2 regions of the Paenibacillus oryziterrae genome follow, and region 1 is predicted to be linked to the other one. Evidence: a T-box and tRNA genes for the amino acid it is inferred to sense, from the RefSeq annotation. Region 1 holds a T-box; the other holds one or more tRNA genes.
What was found. The T-box of region 1 lies ahead of ACAN55_RS08565 (valine--tRNA ligase). A T-box ahead of a tRNA ligase gene usually reads a tRNA of that ligase, here a tRNA-Val.

Region 1 (17,066 bases):
CATTGAACCGCAAGTTCGTCCGCATTTCGCTGGGCGGCGTACGGGATGAAGCAGAAATCCGCGGCCACCGCCGTACTTATGTCGGCGCAATGCCTGGACGGATTATTCAGGGCATGAAGACCGCTGGCACAAGCAACCCGGTGTTCCTGCTTGATGAGATTGACAAAATGGCTGCGGACTTCCGCGGCGACCCTTCGGCAGCGCTGCTGGAGGTACTGGATCCGGAGCAAAATAATACGTTCAGTGATCATTTTGTTGAGCTTCCTTTTGATTTATCCAACGTAATGTTTGTGACTACAGCCAATGCGGTACACAACATCCCGCGTCCTTTACTGGACCGGATGGAAATGCTCTATATTCCTGGGTATACAGAGATTGAGAAGCTGCAGATCGCGAGCCGTTACCTACTGCCGAAGCAGAAGAAGAACCACGGTCTGGAAGACGATCAGCTTAGCATTGATGACGAGGTACTGCTGCTTATTATCCGGGAATACACACGGGAATCCGGAGTGCGGAATCTGGAACAGCAGATCGCAGCTTTGTGCCGTAAGGCCGCCAAGAAGATCGTATCTCACGAGAACGGTGCTGTGAGCCTGCAGCCGGAGGATGTGAAGGAATACCTCGGAACGGCTAAATATCGCTATGGTATGGCTGAGCTGAGCGATCAAATTGGAACAGTAACGGGCTTAGCCTGGACCGAGGTTGGAGGCGATACGCTGCTGATCGAGGTAACGGTTGTACCGGGGACCGGAAAGCTCATTCTGACCGGACAGCTCGGTGATGTTATGAAAGAATCCGCCCAAGCCGCCTTCAGTTATACCCGTTCCAAAGCGGAAGAGCTGGGGCTGCAGCCTGATTTCTACGAAAAAAATGATATTCATATTCACATACCGGAAGGTGCGATTCCAAAGGATGGTCCGTCTGCCGGCATTACGATCGCTACAGCTTTAATCTCGGCACTAACCAAACGGTATGTGTCGAAGGATGTAGCCATGACTGGTGAGATTACGCTTCGCGGACGTGTACTCCCTATCGGTGGGCTTAAGGAAAAGTCGCTGGCTGCCCATCGGGCCGGATACAAAAAAATCCTGCTTCCGAAAGATAATGAACGGGATCTTAAAGAGCTTCCGGAAAGTGTGAAGAACGACGTGGAGTTTGTACCGGTATCCCATATGGATCAGGTGCTGCTGCATGCACTCGTGAATCCTAATATTGAAGTTAGTACAGAGCCGCCTGGCAGTATGCATTAGAAAGGAAGACTTATGAAAGTTACCCAATCCGAATTTGTGATCAGTGCCGTTGGCCCTGATCAATACCCTGATGATGCCTTGCCGGAGATTGCTCTGGCAGGGCGCTCCAATGTAGGGAAGTCCTCCCTCATTAACCGCATGATTGACCGTAAGAATCTGGCCCGGACAAGCTCCACACCGGGGAAGACGCAGCATATGAACTATTACCGGATTAACCAATTGCTCTATCTTGTCGATTTTCCCGGCTATGGCTATGCCAAAGTCTCCAAATCGCAACGGGCGGTTTGGGGCAAAATGGTCGAGAAATACTTGGCTGAGCGTGAAACACTGAAGCTGGTATTGCTGATTGTAGACCTTCGGCATCCGCCTTCAAGCGATGATAAGATGATGTTTGACTGGCTCAAGCATTATGATCTTCCGCTTTGCGTGGTTGCTACCAAGGCCGATAAGATTCCAAAGACCCGCTGGCCGAAGCACATCAAGGCCATGAAGCAGGAGCTTGGGGTTCTTCCAGGAGATAATTTCATTCCTTTCTCTTCGGAGATTGGCCTCGGCAAGGATGAATTGTGGTCCTTGATTGAAAGTTACTCTTTATCGCATGAAGCTGCTGATGAGGAGTCGCCGGAGCTACAAGATGGGGCTGCTCAGGACAGTGACGAAGAAATGGCGGAATAGCAGTTTCAATCTTATGCATGAACCGCCGAAATTAATGAATTCATCCTATATAACCGAAGATAACCATGGAGAATTCCATGGTTTTTTTCTCCAAGAAACGGAAAGCGTCCAACAATGGATGGCGAAACCGTTTCTTCTTATTTATAATAGTTATCATCTGCGTTCATAAACCGTTCAAATAATAGTCAAGAAGTCACCATGCTGTGTGATATACTTTACATAGAGATCACGGTTTTTGTGGATTTGGGATCTAATGAATATAATAATGATCTATTACAGTGTCTACAGCAATGAAATGAGACTAGGATGGTGAACATGGCATGCATATCGTCGTCGTTGGCCTGAATTACCGTACAGCCCCTGTCGCAGTAAGGGAGCAGTTCGCTTTTGCGGAGAAGGATATTCCGGCAGCACTTCACCAACTGTTGCAGACAAAAAGCGTGCTGGAAGGGGTAGTTGTGGCTACCTGCAACCGTACGGAAATTTATGTGGTCGTAGACCGGCTTCATATGTGCGGATATTTCATCCGCAGCTTCATCGAGCAGTGGTTTGGAATTAAAAGTGAGCAATTTACGCAGCATATGTATATATATGAAGATGAACAGGCCATCGCCCATTTATTCCGTGTGACTTGCGGTCTGGATTCGATGGTGATCGGAGAGACACAGATTCTGGGACAGGTCCGCAATGCTTTTTTAACGGCACAGGCTGAAGGTGCTACCGGCACCTGGTTTAACCGTCTCTTTAAACAGGCCGTGACGCTCGGCAAACGAGCTCACAGTGAAACTTCTATTGGAGAAACTGCCGTTTCCGTAAGTTATGCAGCAGTTGAGCTGGGGAAACGGATCTTCGGGATGTTTACAGGTAAAAAGGTGCTGATCCTTGGCGCCGGAAAGATGAGCGAGTTGACCGTTAAGCATCTGTACAGCAGTGGAGCGGCTGAGGTCATCGTCGCCAACCGTACCCTTTCGCGTGCCGTGGAGCTGGCGGAGAAGTTCTCGGGTAAGCCGAGTACGATAGAGGAAGCTTTAAAGCATCTGAATGAGGTTGATATTGTCATCAGCTCGACCGGATCAGAAGGTTACGTGGTGACCGCCCAGCAAATCGCTGAAGGGATGAGCCAGCGTCCGAATCGTCCGCTTTTTATGATCGATATCGCTGTTCCCCGGGACATTGATCCGGCTGCTGCTAATGTACCGGATGTGTTTCTTTACGATATCGATGATCTGGAAGGAATTGTGGAGAATAACCTGGAGATGCGCCGGAGCGAAGCTGCCAAGATAGAGGTTATGATTGGTACAGAAATCGATGAATTCCAATTATGGCTGAAGACACTGGGGGTTAGACCGGTCATTCGTGCGCTTCAAGATAAGTCCAATGCAATCCATGAAGATACTATGGAGAGTCTCTTTAACAAGCTGCCGGAGCTGGACGAGCATCAGCGTAAGGTGATCCGCCGCCTGACTAAAAGTATTGTGAACCAGATGCTGCATGATCCGATCAATGTCATTAAGGAGATGTCCGGGGGCAAAAAAGGAAATGAGGCCCTTGACTATTTCTCCCAGATCTTTGCGCTGCAAGATCAGCTGGATGAGGATTCCGATAATGGGAGTGAAGCTGGGGCAGCGGGTCTGCACGGCCTTCGGGCCGGGGAGAAAGTTCCCCCAAAAAGCGATTTTCTTCCCAAAACATCCTTTGCGCCGGCAAGCTTGGGCGGATAACCTATGAATGCACTTAACGGAATATACGATGCCGCCCTGCTGCTTTATGCCCTGAGCCTGCTGTTTTATTTCTCGGACTGCCTTACACGGAGTTCGGACGCAAAGCGGTTTGGCACGGGGCTTCTTCTTGTTGTAGGCTTACTGCAGGCTCTTGGACTGGGCATCCGGTTTGTCCAGGAGCAGGGACTGCCTTTATTTACTCCGTACGATTTCCTGTTTTGGTTTGCCTTCAGCATTGTGCTGATTTCGCTTATTTTAGCGTATACTCGCAGAGGGGAATTTACAGTTCTGCTGCTGAGTGTCGCCGGATTTAGTGTGTTTTTGCTTAACCGTGTATGGCTGACGGCAAGTGATCATTCACTCCAGAGCTGGAGTGCGGTGCACGGCTGGTTGGCCATGCATGTTATTTTAGCGAATCTAAGTTTTGCTGCTTTGACACTGGGAACTGTATTTGCATTAATGTATCTCTTCCTGCACAGCAGGCTGAAGAGTAAACAATGGAATGACCGGGTTCGCCGTCTGCCAAGTCTCGAGACACTAGATAAGTATTCCTTTTTATCAGTGCTCGTGGGGACCCCTCTGTTAGCAGTATCACTCGCTGTAGCCGGCATTTCGATTATCATTGAGGGACGGCTGCCGCTGTTTCAGGATTTAAAAGTGCTTACTACGTTTGCCGGGCTTGCTATTTACATAACATATCTTATATTGAAATGGTCTGCCCGCCGGAGCGGGGTGGTCATGGCACGGCTGGCTGCAGTCGGTTATGCCTTTATTATTTTAAATTTCCTGCTGAATTCATGGTCGGAGTTTCACAGCTGGAGTGGAGAGTGATACGTATGACGGTATATCTGCCTATTATGCTGGACTGCTCCGGGCAGCGATGCCTGGTTGTGGGTGGAGGTAATGTGGCGCAGCGGAAGATTGACGGTCTGCTTGAAGCAGGAGCGGAGGTTGTCGTCATTAGTCCAGCATTGAACCAGACACTGGCTGAACTTGCTGCAAGCAAGCGCGTGAACTGGCACTGCCGTGAATTTGCTCCCGGAGATACCCGCGGGGCTTTCCTCATATATGCTGCCAGCAATCATTCTGAAGTGAACCGTGAAGTGGCGGCAGAAGCGCTTACTCTGGGCATTCCGGTGAATGTAGCGAGCCATGCTGAAGAAGGCAGCTTTATTACGCCGGGCGTTGTCCGCCGCGGACGGTTGACAGTGGCGGTATCGGCTTCTGGAGCCGGTCCGGGGGCTGTAATGGCCATACGTGATTTGCTGGATGAAACACTCGGAGAAGAATACGCGCCGTATTTGGATTTCTTGCATCGTATGCGTACAGAGATCAAGAAACGCGAGAGCTCGCCGGAGATCCGAAGCAGGCTTCTCGGGAGTTTAACCAGCCTTAACGTGTTGAAGGAGATCAGAGAAGGTACCTTTATAGAGTGGAGTCAGGAGTCGGTTGACACCTGGATTGCCCAACATCGGGAGGAATAAATATGCGGATGATTATGGTCGGGAGCAGACAAAGTGCCTTGGCGTTAACACAGACGGGCCAAGTGATTGCCGATCTGGAGTCCCTTTGCCGGGAGCATGGATTTCAGTTTACGTTCGGGATTCATAAAATCATAACTAAAGGTGACCGGATTCTGGACGTCACATTGTCCAAAGTCGGCGGAAAAGGACTGTTCGTCAAGGAGATTGAGCAGGCCATGCTGGATAAAGTGATCGACATGGCTGTGCATAGTATGAAGGATATGCCTTCCGAACTGCCGGAAGGACTGATTAATGGAGCCGTACCGAAACGCAAAGATCCCAGGGACTGCCTGATCTCAGCAAAAGGGGTTCCTTTGAGTGATCTTCCGCAAGGTTCCCGTGTCGGCACCAGCAGCCTGCGCCGGGCAAGCCAACTTGCTGCGCTGCGTCCTGATCTTGTGATCGAACCGGTGCGCGGCAATATTGACTCTCGTCTGCGCAAGCTGGAGAGCGGAGAATATGATGCTATTCTGCTGGCAGCGGCGGGTCTTGCCCGTATGGGCTGGGAGGACCGGGTGACTGAATATCTGTCGCCGGAAATCTGTCTGCCTGCCGTAGGGCAGGGAGCGCTTGGAATCGAGTGCAGAGAAGATGACGAGGAGCTTCGTAGTCTGCTCGCCCTCTATAATGACGAGGTTACATCCCTTAGGGTCATGGCGGAACGTACCTTTTTAGGGGTGCTTAATGGCGGGTGTCAGGTACCAATCGGAGCTTATGCCGTATTGAACAGTGAAGCGAATTCAGATGCTGCGAAGGCTTCGAAAGCAGCGATGCTCACATTAACCGGAATGGTGGGAACCCCGGACGGGGAGACCATTTTGAAGGAGACCTGTACTGGGGAAGATCCGGTTGCGCTTGGTCAGGCGGTGGCGGAGAAACTGATTGCTAACGGAGCAGAGAAGATTTTGGCGGATGCAAGGGGATGAGGACATGATAGGGAAAGTGTATTTGGTAGGTGCAGGTCCCGGGGATGCCAAGCTCATTACGGTGAAGGGGCTGGAATGCATCCAGAAATGTGATGTGGTTGTGTATGACCGGCTTGCAAGTCCCAGACTGCTGAAAGCGAGAAAGCCGGGTGCTGAGAAAATATACGTAGGTAAGCTTCCTGACCGCCATACGATGAAACAGGAGGAGATTAACCAGCTGCTCGTGGATCTTGCCCTTCAGGGGAAGACGGTGGTGAGGTTAAAGGGCGGAGATCCGACAATCTTCGGGCGTGTAGGCGAGGAAGCTGAGCTGTTGCGGAGAAACGGTATTGCTTACGAGATTGTTCCGGGTATTACATCCGCGATCAGCGTACCGGCTTATGCCGGCATTCCGGTAACACACCGTGATCTAGCTTCATCTCTGTCTATCATAACCGGACATGAAAGTCCCGAGAAGCTTGATCAGTCCATCCATTGGGATAAGGTGACGAATGCCACGGGTACGCTGGTGTTTCTGATGGGGGTAGCCAAAATCGGCTATATCGCAGATCAGCTGATGAAACATGGTCGGCCGCCGGAAACACCGGTGGCGCTTGTGCGCTGGGGAACCCGCGCAGAGCAGGAGACCTTAACGGGTACGCTACTCGATATTGAGGACAAGGTGAGACAGGCGGATTTCCAATCCCCTGCGGTTATTGTTGTCGGTGATGTTGTCCTGCAGAGAGAGAAGCTCATGTGGGCCGAATCGCTGCCGCTATTCGGCAAGCGTATAGTTGTGACGCGTGCACGAAGTCAGGCAAGTGAATTGACCGATGCCATTGATGAGCTGGGCGGGGAAGCCTATGAATTCCCGGTCATTGAGACGGTTATGCCGAATGGGGAAGAACAGAAGGCCGAAATTGCTGCTGCGCTATCGGTGCTGGACAGTTACGACTGGGTATTCTTCACGAGCGCCAATGGAGTGGACTTCTTTTTCCGCCATCTTCGAGAACTGGGTGTGGACGTCCGCAGTATGTTCCATGCACGGATTGCTGCAGTGGGACCGGCTACAGCGGCTGCACTTGCGGACAGAGGATTAATTCCTGAAGAACTTCCTGCCCGTTTCCAGGCGGAAGGACTCATCGATGCGTTGGGAGCAGATCTTCTCCCGGGCCAGAAGGTGCTCTTGCCCCGCGGCGATCTTGCCCGCGACTGGCTACCGGACAAGCTGAAGGAGCTGGGACTCCAGGTAACGGTAGCAGATACCTATGAGACCGTAGTAACTGGTGAGGATGATGATGAACTGCTGAAGCTGCTCCAGGAGGGGCGGATCCATGCCGTTACCTTCACGAGTTCATCAACCGTACGCAATTTCCTGCAGATATTGCAGCGAATGGGACTTGAAGATCCGCTTCCGCTGCTGGCGAATGTTAAGATTGCTTGTATCGGTCCAGTAACCGAGAAGACGGCTGTTGACGCGGGGCTTACCCCGGGACTTCTGCCGGCAGAGGCCACGATATCGGGTCTATTAGCAGAACTGTGCCGCTGGAATGCGGATAGCAAGTCATAAGACTTATATATACATTCACATATTAATCCAAGACATTTATAGGAGGAAGAGCAACCATGGTTTTCCCTATTACACGACACCGCCGTTTGCGCGGATCTGCCGGCATTCGCGGGATGGTACGCGAAACCGTGCTAAATGTGCTGGATTTGATCCAGCCTATATTTGTAACTTATGGCACCGGAGTGAAGAGTGAAATTTCGTCAATGCCCGGTGTTTATCACTTCTCTCTGGATACCCTGAAGGAAGAAGTGGACGAGATAGCGGCACTCGGAATCCCTGCGGTTTTACTGTTCGGAATCCCGGAAACGAAGGACGCTGTCGGCTCATCCGGCTATGCTGAGGACGGTATCGTACAGGAAGCAACAAGGCTCATCAAGCAGTGGTATCCTGAGCTGCTGGTGGTTGCAGATACCTGTCTGTGCGAGTTCACTGACCATGGACACTGCGGTATGGTACATACCCATACGGTGGACGGTGTGCTGCATGGGGATGTTATCAATGACGCATCCTTGGAGCTACTTACACGTACGGCAGTTTCTCAGGCAAAAGCCGGGGCGGATATCATCGCGCCTTCTAATATGATGGATGGTTTTGTCGCTGCCATTCGTGCCGGACTGGATGATGCGGGTTATGAGCATGTGCCGATTATGTCGTATTCGGTGAAATATGCTTCGGCTTTCTACGGGCCATTCCGTGAAGCCGCTGACTCCGCGCCACAATTCGGAGACCGCAAGACTTATCAGATGGACCCTGCCAATCTGCGGGAGGCCATTCGTGAGGCGGAGAGTGATGTGCTGGAGGGTGCGGACATGCTGATGGTCAAACCGGCGCTTGCTTATCTGGATGTGATCCGGACGATCCGGGATCAATTCGATCTTCCGCTGGTTGCCTACAACGTCAGTGGTGAATACTCCATGGTGAAGGCTGCAGCGCTGCAAGGCTGGATCGATGAGAAAAAAATCGTTATGGAGATGCTCACCGGCATGAAGCGTGCGGGTGCAGACATCATTATTACTTATTTCTCGAAGGACGCTGCCCGCTGGCTGCGTGAATAACAGAGAGGAGTGGACAAGTACATGAATATGAAATATGCCGCGCGCCGGGAAGAAGCTTCCCGGAACGCTTTTGAAGAGGCGAAGAAATATATTCCCGGCGGGGTGAACAGTCCGGTACGGGCGTTTAAATCCGTAGGTCTGACCCCGGTATATGTCGACAGGGGCGAAGGCTCAAGAATATACGATATTGACGGAAATACCTTTATTGACTATGTATGCTCCTGGGGACCGCTCATTATGGGACATGCACATCCTGAAGTCGTGAAGGCGCTGCAGGAGACGGCAGTGAAAGGGACCAGTTTTGGAGCACCAACGCTGCTAGAGACAGAAATGGCTAAGACGGTTGTCGAGCGTGTACCGTCGGTGGATATCGTGCGGATGGTTAACTCCGGAACGGAAGCTACGATGAGTGCTATCCGGTTGGCCCGCGGCTACACAGGCCGCAGTAAAATTCTTAAGTTCGAGGGCTCCTATCATGGGCATGCAGACAGCCTGCTGATCAAGGCAGGTTCCGGTGTAGCGACACTGGGTCTTCCGGATAGTCCCGGTGTACCTGAAGGCGTAGCAGTTAACACCATCACAGTTCCTTATAATGATCTGGAAGCGGTCAAAGTTGCCTTTGAACGGTATGGCAGTGAGATTGCTGCCATTATCGTGGAGCCGATTGCCGGGAATATGGGTGTGGTTCCACCGCAGCCTGGATTCCTCGAAGGCTTGCGCACGTTAACTACGGGGTACGGTGCACTTCTCATCTGTGATGAGGTAATGACTGGCTTCCGTGTCGGCCTGAATTGTGCTCAGGGTTTGTACGGCATTACTCCCGATTTGACTTGTTTCGGTAAAGTGATCGGCGGAGGACTGCCTGTAGGAGCTTATGGCGGCCGCAGAGAAATTATGGAGAGCATTGCGCCAACAGGACCGATCTATCAAGCGGGTACGCTCAGCGGCAATCCACTTGCGATGGCAGCGGGTCTTACTACATTGAAGCTGCTGACGCCGGAAGTCTATGAACGCCTGGAACAGATGGGAAGCCGGCTGGAGGATGGATTGAGACAGAATGCCATTGAAGCTGGGGTGCCGTTGACCATTAATCGGGTCGGCTCCATGGTGTGCCCTTTCTTCACAGAAGGTCCGGTTATTAATTATGATACGGCCAAGAGCAGCAGCCTGGATACGTTCCGCCGTTACTTCGGTGAAATGCTGAACCGCGGCATCAGCGTACCGCCTTCCCAGTTCGAAGGCATGTTTGTATCAGCGGTGCATAGCATTCAGGATATAGACGATACAATAGAAGCACATCGCCAGGCGCTTAAGGCTTTATGATGACCTTGGAAGCATTGGGCGGAGGCCGCTGGGCTAGACGCGGTAAATGGCTGGAGGTTACTCCCGGCAAAATACTAACCGGAGCGGAAGACAAAGATGCTGCAGTGGACCGGTGGCTGCTGGAGACGGTAGGTATGCCGGAGAAGCTGCTTTTACGCCTGCGTAAGGAAGGCGGAATTGCCATGCAAGGTGACCGCCTTCGGATCGCCCTGTTCCCTGAAAGGGAGACTGGTATTGAACCGGTATGGGAACCCTTAGAGGTTCTGTATGAGGATGATTTCTGCCTTGTCGTTCATAAGCCGGCGGGGGTGGCTGTTCATCCCGACGGAAGTGGAGGGGCTGTTACGCTTGATCATCTGGTAGCAGCCCATTACACATCTTCCGGTGAGGCGACAGCCGTCCGCCATGTTCATCGTCTGGACAAGGACACCACAGGCCCAGTGCTCTATGCTAAGAACGAATTCGCCCAACTTGTGCTGGACGAAGCGATGCGGGCCAAGGCCATATCCCGGCTGTATGCTGCAGTTGTACAGGGGAAAGTGCTCCCGTCTCTAAAGGTTATTGATCTGCCGATCGGTAAGGACCGCCATCATTCGGCCCGCAGAAGGGTATCACCTGGGGGTCAGCCGGCGGTTACCAGAATCATCAGCTGCGAGGTGTGGGAACGGGCGAGCCTGCTGCACGTAATGCTGGAGACAGGCCGCACCCATCAGATTCGTGTCCATCTCAGCCATATGGGGCATCCGCTACTTGGCGATCCCCTTTATGGGGAGAGCACGCCAAAGCTAAAGGTTGAGCATTTCAACCGCCAAGCTCTGCACGGTGTTTCGCTGGCATTCAGGCATCCATGGAGCGGAGAACAGCTGGAGATTCAGGACCCGCTGCCAGAAGATATGGTTACTCTGTGCAATCAATATCGGGCAAGCGGAGAATCTCACTTATAGACATCTTTAATATCAAAGGACCCTAACCGAATAGCGGTAGGGGTCCTTTTTGTCGTGTGGGTGAATGATAAGCCCAAAGTGTTGGAATAGAAACATCTATCCATGTCCTCATATTCCGGTCTGACATATAATACGTTATTGTTTGCAGCTTACAGAAGTCCGCAATTTGAATAGAGGGAGAAGATAGCATCAGGAATATGGAATCTCGCAGTTTGAACTGGGGCGATACGGCTTTGAGGCAGGTGAGGCTTACTTGAGGCTGCAGGACCGGTCTGGAGCTATTTCAGCCGTATGGAGGAGCTTGGGGTATTGATCTCAATGTGTACGCAGAACAAGCAGGAGCAGGGTGCGCACCTATCTTACGCTAGATATCATGGTATCCCTCAGAGAATGGGCCTGTGTCAGTGCATTAGGACACCGCAAAATTGTCATGTGTCCATTTTTTATGCATATACATGAGGGGAGTAACAGTTTGGGCCCATACTCTGAGTTTGTCTTAGGGTTAGATTATGCCAAGAAGGAGGACAATTCCCGTGTTTGACCAGTCCCACGGCTTGCGGTTTGATATTTATGAACGCGTTCATCTCCCTCAGGAGCTCCCGGGAATCGCTGAGCTGGAAGAGGTTGAACTGATCCCGGAAATCCAGGTCATTCAGCGGGAGGACCGGGCAGAGCTGTATGGACAGCTGCTGCTGACCGGCCTCTACCGGAGTGAAGATGACAGAACACAGCGCCTGGAACACGCCATTCCTGTTGAGATTACAGTACCGCTGACCCGCGTCAGCTCGATTGAAGACATAGGGGTGGAGATTGAGAATTTCGATATTGATCTTCTTACAATGCGCAGTGTGAACATAACAGGGGTACTCTCCCTCCGGGGAATCGGAGGAGCGGAATCGCTGCCGGTCTGGCAGCAGGAAGAGTACACAGTTGCCTACAGTCCAGAGGAAGAACGGCTAAAAGGTATTAATGCTGCTGGTGAGCAAGAAAGTGATGCCTTGTATGAGAATTCGCTATGGACCTTTGGAGAAGGTGAAGTGGATGAATCCGCCGAGGGGCTTATCGTCCATACTCACAGCTTAACGAATGAACAGAAGGATGACGCGGAGCCAGAGAGTGTCCGGCCGGCAGCAGAGATCTGGAATTTGGGGGCATACGTCAATGAACGCAGTGAGGAGCCCGCTGCTTCTGAGGTGAGCAATGAGACCTACATTGAAGATGTCTATCCAGAGAAGATCGAAAATCTTGAAAATGCTCCAGAACTGATGCCTTTTCCTGCTGAGGAGGAAGTTATTGCAGAAGAAGCTCCCCCTGTACAAGAAGAGAAACCGGATGTGAAAATTGCTTTGGGCAGCAAAAAGGCAGCCAAGGCAGAAGACCATAAGCCGATGACATTCTCCGCTCTGTTGAACTCCAGCCGCTCCCGTAAAGAGCTGGAGGAAGCACAGGCTCTGGAGGCTGCTCCGGCTGCAGCTGCAATTAGTTCAGCCAGAGATACCGAATGGAAGAGCAGATTCATCGGCGGTGTGGAAGGTGCCGATTTATTCCGCAAGGTACGTCTCTGCATCGTCCAGCGTGAAGATACTTTGGATACCATAGCCGAGAAATATCATCTGAGTGCCCGCGAGCTGGGAATGTATAACCGCCTCTCCGGACAGAATGTTGAGGAAGGCCAGGTTTTGTATATCCCTTAAGGCTTTGTACGTATCCCAGGTTGACTAAAGCTTGACTCTACAGGTATTATGGAGTAAGCAATATCTGGTCAAAGACTGGGAACGGGAAGAGTAGGCGGTCAGCCCTTCAGAGAGCGGAATTAGTAACAGCTGTGAAATTCCGCAGGATGCATGCCAGCCGAAGTCGCCCCGGAGTCGCCTGTCTGAATCTGTCTTCACTATAGTGAAGCAGTGTAGGACGTGGCCGGCAGCAGCCGTTATCTGCATAAGTGTCGCGTTAAGCCGCCGGGGAGATGAATCAAGCCGGAGTGGTGTTTCTTTTTCTTAACGCGAAACAAAGGTGGTACCGCGAAAGAATGGCTTTCGTCCTTTGAGACGAGGGCCTTTTTGTATTTAAATACAAGGATCTTGACATTAACGGAGGTATCAGAACTATGGCTGAACATAACAACCTGACGCAGGCAGATTTGGCGGGCCAGCAGGATATGACGGAGGAACACACAGAGGCACAAGCTTCAAAGAACAGTATGCCTACAACCTATGATCCCAAAGCAGCGGAGCAGAAATGGTATCCCTATTGGAGCGAGGGTGGATATTTCCGTGCGGGCCAGCGCCCGGATGCACAGCCTTACAGCATTGTGATTCCTCCTCCCAACGTAACAGGGATGCTTCATATCGGACATGCGCTTGATTTCACACTTCAGGATATCTTGATCCGCACCAAGCGGATGCAGGGCTTTGATACATTATGGCTGCCTGGTACGGATCACGCGGGAATTGCTACCCAGACGAAGGTAGAGCAGAAGCTCCGCCAACAGGGGATCTCACGACATGACCTCGGCCGTGAGAAGTTCCTGGAGCAGGTCTGGGACTGGAAAGATCAATATGCGGCAACGATTCACGAGCAATGGGCCAAGATGGGCCTCTCTCTTGATTACTCACGCGAGCGTTTCACCCTGGACGATGGTCTGTCCAAAGCGGTTCGTGAAGTATTTGTTAAATTGTACGAGAAGGGCCTGATTTACCGCGGTAAACGTATTATCAACTGGGACCCTGCAGCCCGTACGGCTTTGTCGGATATTGAGGTAGAATACAAGGAAGTTAATGGTCATCTGTATCATCTGCGTTATCCGCTCAAAGACGGAAGCGGTTCGATTACAGTTGCCACCACCCGCCCGGAGACAATGCTGGGCGATACAGCGGTGGCAGTTCATCCAGAAGATGACCGGTATAAACACTTGATCGGTAAAATGCTGGTGCTGCCGATTATCGGCCGTGAAATCCCGGTAATTGCTGACGAGTATGTAGACAAAGAGTTTGGCAGCGGAGCGGTTAAAATTACCCCGGCACATGACCCCAATGACTTTGAGGTAGGTTTGCGCCACAATCTTCCGCAGATCAACGTAATGGATGAAAGCGGCACAATGAATGATGAAGCCGGACCATATAAGGGATTGGACCGCAGTGACTGCCGTAAGGCGATTACAGCCGATCTGAAGGAACAGGGTGTTCTGATCTCTATTGAAGATCATGTGCATCAGGTAGGACACAGCGAGCGTTCCGGCGCCGTAGTAGAACCTTATCTGTCCACACAATGGTTCGTTAAAATGCAACCGCTGGCTGAAGCGGCAATCTCCGCACAGAAGAGCGGCAATGGCATTAATTTTGTACCTGAACGTTTTGAGAAGACCTATCTGAACTGGATCGAAAATGTCCGTGACTGGTGTATCTCCCGTCAACTGTGGTGGGGTCACCGTATTCCGGCCTGGTATTCCGAATCTACTGGTGAGATTGTTGTGGCCCGTGATGAGGAAGAAGCACGCAGAATCAGCGGCCTGGATGATTTGAAACAGGACGAGGATGTACTGGATACCTGGTTCAGCTCCGCTCTCTGGCCTTTCTCGACAATGGGTTGGCCGGATGAGACGAGCAAGGACTATGAGCGTTTTTATCCGAACAATGTCCTTGTGACCGGCTATGACATCATCTATTTCTGGGTGGCGCGCATGATCTTTACCGCTCTGGAATTCACTGGGGAGAAGCCTTTTGCCGATGTATTAATGCATGGACTTGTGCGGGATGCCGAAGGGCAGAAAATGTCCAAGTCGCTGGGCAATGGCGTAGATCCGCTTGAGGTTATCGAGAAATATGGTGCTGATGCGATGCGCTATATGATTTCTACCGGCAGCACCGCCGGTCAGGACCTGCGGTTCCGCTGGGAGAAGGTAGAGCAGGCGCGGAATTTCGCGAACAAGATCTGGAATGCCTCACGCTTTGCACTCATGAATCTGGAAGGTGTGAACTTTGGGGATATCGATATTACGGGCAATCTCGGAACGGCTGACCGCTGGATTCTGCACCGCCTGAACGAAACTTCCCGCGAAATTACGCGTCTAATGGACACATACGAATTTGGCGAGATCGGCCGCCAGCTGTACAATTTCATCTGGGATGATCTGTGCGACTGGTATATCGAGTTCGCGAAGCTGTCGCTTTACGGTTCGGATGCCGATGCCAAAGCTAAGACACAGTCTGTATTGGCCTATACGCTGGATCGCACGCTGCGCCTGATTCATCCGTTTATGCCGTTTATTTCAGAGGAAATCTGGCAGCATCTGCCGCATGAGGGTGAGACCATCACACTTGCGGCTTGGCCTGAGTACGACGCTGCCCTGGAGAATGCCGAAGCGGTTGCGGAGATGAACCTGCTGATGGACATGATTCGGGCTGTGCGTAATATCCGCGCTGAGGTAAATGTGCCGATGAGTAAGAAGGTAGATCTGATCGTCAAAGCTGCGGATGAAGCTACTTTGGGTATCATCACCCGCAATGACAGCTATATCAGCCGTTTCTGCAACACATCGTCCTTCGCGGCGGGACTAAATCCGGAAACGCCGGAGAAGGTTATGTCCGCTGTCGTTACAGGAGCTGAGCTTCTTTTACCATTATCGGGTCTGATCGACATCGATCAGGAAATTGCCCGTCTGGAGAAGGAAGTACAGGTTCTGAACAGTGAAGTGGAGCGTGTGGATAAGAAGCTGGGCAACGAGGGCTTTGTAGCCAAGGCACCGGCCAAAGTCATCGAAGAGGAACGGTCCAAGCAGGCGGATTACTCCGCCAAACGAGAGAAAGTTCTTGCCCGCATCGCAGAGCTGAGAGGATAAAGAACATGGAAGATATACTTGGGGGCGGCAGAACCGCCCCTTTAGGGACTTATAGTGAGGCTGTAGACTGGATCAACAGCCTCATCCCGTTTGGCATCCGTCCAGGTCTCGAACGGGTTGACTTGCTGATGGAGCGTCTGGGACATCCCGAGCGTAGACTGAAGTTCATTCATGTAGCCGGGACGAACGGCAAAGGCTCGACCTGTGCTTTTTTGACAAGTGTTCTGCTGCAAAGCGGGTATACCGTGGGGACATTTACGTCCCCCTATATTACGAAATTCACGAACCGGTTTCAGTATAATGGTGAGGATATACCGGAGGAGATACTGACTAAACTGGCTAATATTCTTCTTCCGCTGGTGGAAGAAATAGCAGCGACTGAACTTGGTTCCCCTACCATGTTCGAGGTGGCAACAGTGCTTGCTCTTCTGTATTACGCGCAGGAATGTTATCCTGATGTGGTCGTATGGGAGACAGGGCTTGGGGGAAGGCTGGATGTAACGAATATTGTTACGCCAATTGTGTCGGTGATTACTAATGTGGGTTACGACCATACAGATGTGCTTGGCGATACACTGGAGCTGATTGCAACGGAGAAAGCGGGTATTATCAAACCAGGAGTACCTGTGGTCAGTTGTGTGAACCAACCGGAAGCTTTAGCCGTGCTAAAGAACAAAGCGGCTGAATGCCGGAGTACGCTATATCTGGCAGGAGAAGATTTCACCTATGAAAGCAATGGCATCGGCAGCGGCGTACAAGCTTTCACCTTTAAGGGGCCGTTCCGCAGCATCAATATAGAAATTGCCATGAAAGGCGACCATCAAATCGCGAATGCCGCCGGAGCCATGATGGCACTGGAGGTACTCCGCCAGTATATGGCGTTTATTCTTGATGATGAAGATGTATTGAAGGGCTTTCGTGATACGTTCTGGGCGGGAAGACTGGAAGAGGTCAGTACTTCTCCAAGAATTGTGCTGGACGGGGCTCATAATCCGGAAGGCGCCGAAAGCCTGGCCAGAAGTCTTCCACAGTTCTACACGTACCGCAAATTAAATTTGCTTATGGGCATGCTCTCAAACAAGCATCATGAATCATATTTGAAGCATATACTGCCTATAGTGGATACGCTCATCCTGACCGAACCGGATTTCCGGAAGAAAATGGACGCGGAGAACCTGCGTGGAATCGTGGAGAGTCTGCGGAAGAAATATGCAAAAGAGCATTTGGAAATTATAGTAGAGCATGATTGGGGTAAGGCGCTGC
Region 2 (4,684 bases), on a different contig from region 1:
TTACATCGGATTTACCCAGGGGTTTTTCCAATGTCTATTCTAAGGGGTGCACTTCATTGGCAGACTACTCCTTTTTTCAATTATATCGGTGGAACACGAATCGGTACGGAAGTTTTTATGCCTCAGTGTAATCTGATACCGATAAAGTGGTATAGATTCTTAACTAAAGTATATGAACTTAATCGGAGTAGGCAACAGCATTAAAGCTCTCGATACCTATTCGAGTCGCATCTGCTGTGCAAAAAAGATATAGGGTATAAACCAATTCATTCGCCGGTGGAAAGGGTACATTGTAATCGGATGCGGTAATGTTAACGACCTGTACAGCATTTGGATTCGCTCCGGTGACACTTACTGAGTAGAGGGCGTAAGCGACAGGAAAAACCTCTGCATCTCTTACGATGGAAAAAGCAATGACTGAATCAAACGGAGGAGTTTCTGGAAAGGCGAGCTCGGCAATTCCTGAGAATTGTACGCGTATGTTGCTACCTGCATCTGTTACATTGAGGCCGACCTGCCCGATAACTACAGGGGTATTGGCGGGTAAAGGGATAGAGATCGTATTACCAAAGCTTGCATTTTGAGATGTCCGGGCATCAAGAGTGCGAACCATGTGCATACCTCCAATATTATTTTTGAGATATGATATGCAGCTATATGAACATGTTCGTCCGCAGGACGGTATATATTTATTGAAAGAGATTCAAATTTTCCATGCCCCTATATATGTAGCACCGTAAAGCTCATTTAGAAATTTTTTTGTGTAACTCTCTATGAAATCATAGGCTTCTTCCTCATTATCCGTATCCATTAAAAAGGTCTTTTTGCAAAGGGGAAATAAGTGACACCGCGGTCAGATCCACCAATGCTCATGGACAAGGTAGAACTTATGCTTCTGCATAGAAAACTAAATTTTTAAATAATACAATTTTCGACATATCAGTTATATTCTTGAGTGTATAATTGGATGAAAATGAATGAATAAGGTGGCGACACTTACTAAAAAAGGAGGATGACCAAATGATTAAGTCATTTAAAACAGATTTAAAAGCGAACCGTAAAAATCCACAAACGCTTATGGTCTTGTTTACGTATCGCTTTGGAAACTGGGTACACTATCGGGTAAAAAGTAAGATTGTTAAAAAACCGCTATGGATACTCTATAAAGTGATGGACTTAGCTTTTGTTCGAGTCCTTTCTAATGGAGAATTACATGCACAAGCAAAGATCGGTGATTATCTTCATTTGCCGCATGGTTTAAATGGTATCGTTATTAGCCACAAAGCAGTTATCGGCAGTCATGCTACCATCTTTCATCAAGTAACCATCGGCGGCAGAAATAGCTTAGGAGAGCCAATAATTGGAGACAGAGCCTTTATTGGAGTGGGAGCAAAGATACTTGGTCCTATATTGATTGGTAACGATGCGAATATCGGTGCGATGTCAGTAGTTGTTAAGGATGTACCTGATTACGCATCGGCAGTAGGAATACCGGCAAAAAACCTGCTAAGGGATAAACCTAAAACAGAAAATACTAGATAGATGAGGGAATGACATAAAAAAGCTTCCTGGGGATAGTTAAAGGGGATAAAACAGAAAAACTCCTTATAGAATAAGGAGTTTCAAGGATGATGCAGTATAGGACGGATGGGGTTCGAACCCATGACCCCTACCCTGTCAAGATAGTGCTCTCCCGCTGAGCTACCGTCCTGCAACGAAATTTATAATACCATAAGTGGAAGCGGGAAGGCAATGTTTTTTGATAATTGGCATTGAAGTGCTCCTCAGATAGACGGGGAGTCTTTGGTGTGTCATAAATCTCATAGTTGGATCTCACACTTCGTGTTACTATATGCTCATATAATGTCGAATAATGTTAGTTCTTAGTACCTACAGTTCTCGAATACTGTCGAATGGGTCACTTCAATGATTTACACAATATATGATATTAAAGGGGCAAATTGCTATGGCAAAAGTATTAATAGTCGATGATGCGGCTTTTATGAGACTGACAATTCGCGAGGCGTTGGAAGCAGCAGGCCATGAAGTGGTTGGAGAAGCAGCTAATGGTTTCGAGGCAGTAAAAGGCTATCAGCAATATCGCCCCGATATCGTGACCATGGATATCACCATGCCGGATATGGATGGTGTTACTGGCGTGAGAAAAATCAAGGAACTCGATCCCCAAGCCATCATTATCATGTGCAGCGCAATGGGGCAGCAGAGGAAGGTTTTTGAGGCTGTAGAAGCAGGCGCTAAAGATTTCATTGTTAAGCCTTTTCACGCTGACCGTCTGGTCCAAGCTGTAAATAATCAGATCTTGGCTTAGGAAAATTCTTTGACGATTGACTGATGGTGACTGAAAAAATACCAATAAGAAATCCCCTTTAGGCACAAGCCAAGGAGGGGATTTCTTATTTCTGCTGAATTCAGCCGTACTTCATCCGCTTCATCATTCTCCCGCAAGCTTTAGAATATCCTGCGGTTTCTCCAGCTTGTATTTCGCCGGAATATGCTCATGATTCTGGCATCCCCACAGTGCCAGACCGAAATCCACACCAGCATCCCGGGCACACTCATAATCATAGATCGTATCGCCAATATAAATAGATGAGGCGGGGTCGGTGCCTGTAACTTCGAGGAATTTCAGCAGCGGCTCAGGATTAGGCTTATGCTTCTCTGTATGATTTGCGCATACCGCATGCGTTAAGTAATCCATAAGACCAAACGGAACGAAATCATCGGCCAACTCCTTGTCTGTCTTGGAAGTGACGATACCTTGTAGAATGTTTCGGGTCTTTAATGTGCCCATAACCTCCATAATTCCCGGAAACACCTTCATGGAATCATAAAATTCCTTCATATATACATTCCACTGTGCACAGGCATCGTCAATATCTGTGATCCCCAGCTTCGGCAGGGAATAGGTGCCCGGTATCCCCAGCACAAATAATAACTCTCCCGCTTCAACGGTTCTACCATAATTCATTAGCAAAAGCTTCTGAAGCGATCCTATAACTGCTTGTTCTGTATCAATTAAAGTACCGTCCACGTCAAATACTACTGTTTTATACATCCACTTTTCAGCTCCCTTGCATTTGTCTATCTATCATAAAAGATGAAATGGATTTCAGGTCAAGAGTTTATTATCCGGAAATTTCTGCAGCCTTGGAACTGTAAGAAGCGGCTAGGACGTAGAAAACACGTTAAGTAAAGCAGGGTTGCATTCAGCTCAACGATTTATATTTGGCCAGCAGCGTTGTTTCCTCATCAATACGGCTAAGATCAATCCGTTCAAACAGCAGCTCTATATGTTTGATGCGGAGACCAGCTGTAACAGAAACAGGGTGCCACACCGGCTGCCTAAGTGAGAGGAAATTAGAAATTTTCCCACAGGAGAATGGGATAAACGGATGCAGCAGCTGAGCCAAGTTCGCAATAATTTGCACACAGGTGTATAACGTATTTCCGCACGCGGAAATATTTTCTTTGATTTGAATCCAGGGTTTTTGTTCATCGAAATACTTATTCGCCTGGCGTATGTACAAAAAGATGAATTCAAGTGCTTCCTTAAAATTCCCGGCCTCAATCATGGCTCCGGCTTCCCGGTATAAGAGATCGATGTTATGCTCCCAGTCGGGATTCAGGTCTCCTTCAGGGATTTGTCCTGCGAAGGATTTCTCGATGTAAGCCAGGTTGCGGTTCACGAAATTTCCGAACGCACCCAGCAGCTCACCGTTATGGCTATGAATGAATTCTCTCCAGGAGAAATCCGTATCCCGTTTCTCAGGACCGTTCGCAATCAGGAAGTAGCGTATGGAATCGGGCTGGTAGCGGCTGATGATGTCGGGAACCCAGACTGCCCAGTTGCGGCTGGTGGAGAATTTCTGTCCTTCCAGCGTCATATATTCACAGGAAAATATACGGTCTGGCAGGTGAAGTCCCCCGGTTCCCAGCAGAATAGCGGGCCAAATCAAGCTGTGAAAAGGGATGTTGTCTTTGCCGTGTACGTAATAGGCAGTGATATCTTTGCGATCGTGAAGCCAGAAATCCTCCCAATTGCCGCCACTTTCGGCAGCCCACTGTTTACTGGCGGATAAATATCCGCTGACGGCTTCAATCCAGACATAGATCTTTTTATCCTCAAATCCTGCTACAGGTACATCTACACCCCAGGATAAGTCACGGGTAGCCGCACGGTCCTGAAGACCTTCCTCCAAATACCTTTGGGTCAAATGGTTCGCATTTTCTCTCCAGCCTTGCTGGTTATCCGCATATTGCTGAAGCAGGCTTTGAAAGCGGGAAAGCGCCAAATAAAAATGCTCGGTAGGCCGTTCCACAGGAGTAGTTCCGCATATTTTGCAGGTCCGGTTCAAGAGTTCGGACGGATCAAGCAGTGTGGAGCAATAATCGCACTGGTCGCCCCTTGCCTGTTGCCCGCAAACGGGGCAAGTCCCCTCAACGTATCGATCCGGTAGAAATCGGTTATCCACCTCACAGTAGCATTGCAGGATCGATTTTTTATCCAGATGTCCGTGATCCAGCAACCTTAGAAATAGCTCCTGAACTACAGTGTGATGGAACTGCTGGTCTGTCCGTGTATAGCAATCATAACTGAAGCCCAGCTTGGTGAAGCAATCGACAAACTCCTGATGGTAATGCCCGGCGAATTCCCCCGGAGTAA

Region 2: it encodes a tRNA-Val, which carries the amino acid that the T-box ahead of ACAN55_RS08565 (valine--tRNA ligase) is inferred to sense. The anticodon was not compared.

Annotation. Positions count from the first base shown of each region.
Region 1 covers NZ_JBGJZO010000005.1:189,179-206,244, forward strand. The annotation lists gene lon (endopeptidase La) at 1-1,250, shown strand, start outside; gene yihA (ribosome biogenesis GTP-binding protein YihA/YsxC) at 1,263-1,925, shown strand; gene hemA (glutamyl-tRNA reductase) at 2,246-3,646, shown strand; gene ccsA (cytochrome c biogenesis protein CcsA) at 3,650-4,477, shown strand; gene ACAN55_RS08530 (precorrin-2 dehydrogenase/sirohydrochlorin ferrochelatase family protein) at 4,483-5,130, shown strand; gene hemC (hydroxymethylbilane synthase) at 5,133-6,095, shown strand; gene cobA (uroporphyrinogen-III C-methyltransferase) at 6,100-7,644, shown strand; gene hemB (porphobilinogen synthase) at 7,701-8,699, shown strand; gene hemL (glutamate-1-semialdehyde 2,1-aminomutase) at 8,721-10,022, shown strand; gene ACAN55_RS08555 (RluA family pseudouridine synthase) at 10,019-10,966, shown strand; gene ACAN55_RS08560 (LysM peptidoglycan-binding domain-containing protein) at 11,500-12,660, shown strand; T-box leader at 12,729-13,013, shown strand; gene ACAN55_RS08565 (valine--tRNA ligase) at 13,125-15,803, shown strand; gene ACAN55_RS08570 (bifunctional folylpolyglutamate synthase/dihydrofolate synthase) at 15,809-17,066, shown strand, end outside.
Region 2 covers NZ_JBGJZO010000011.1:102-4,785, forward strand. The annotation lists gene ACAN55_RS13300 (hypothetical protein) at 179-613, opposite strand; gene ACAN55_RS13305 (serine O-acetyltransferase) at 1,021-1,542, shown strand; tRNA gene ACAN55_RS13310 (tRNA-Val) at 1,640-1,711, opposite strand; gene ACAN55_RS13315 (response regulator) at 1,967-2,329, shown strand; gene ACAN55_RS13320 (HAD family hydrolase) at 2,453-3,076, opposite strand; gene metG (methionine--tRNA ligase) at 3,228-4,684, opposite strand, start outside.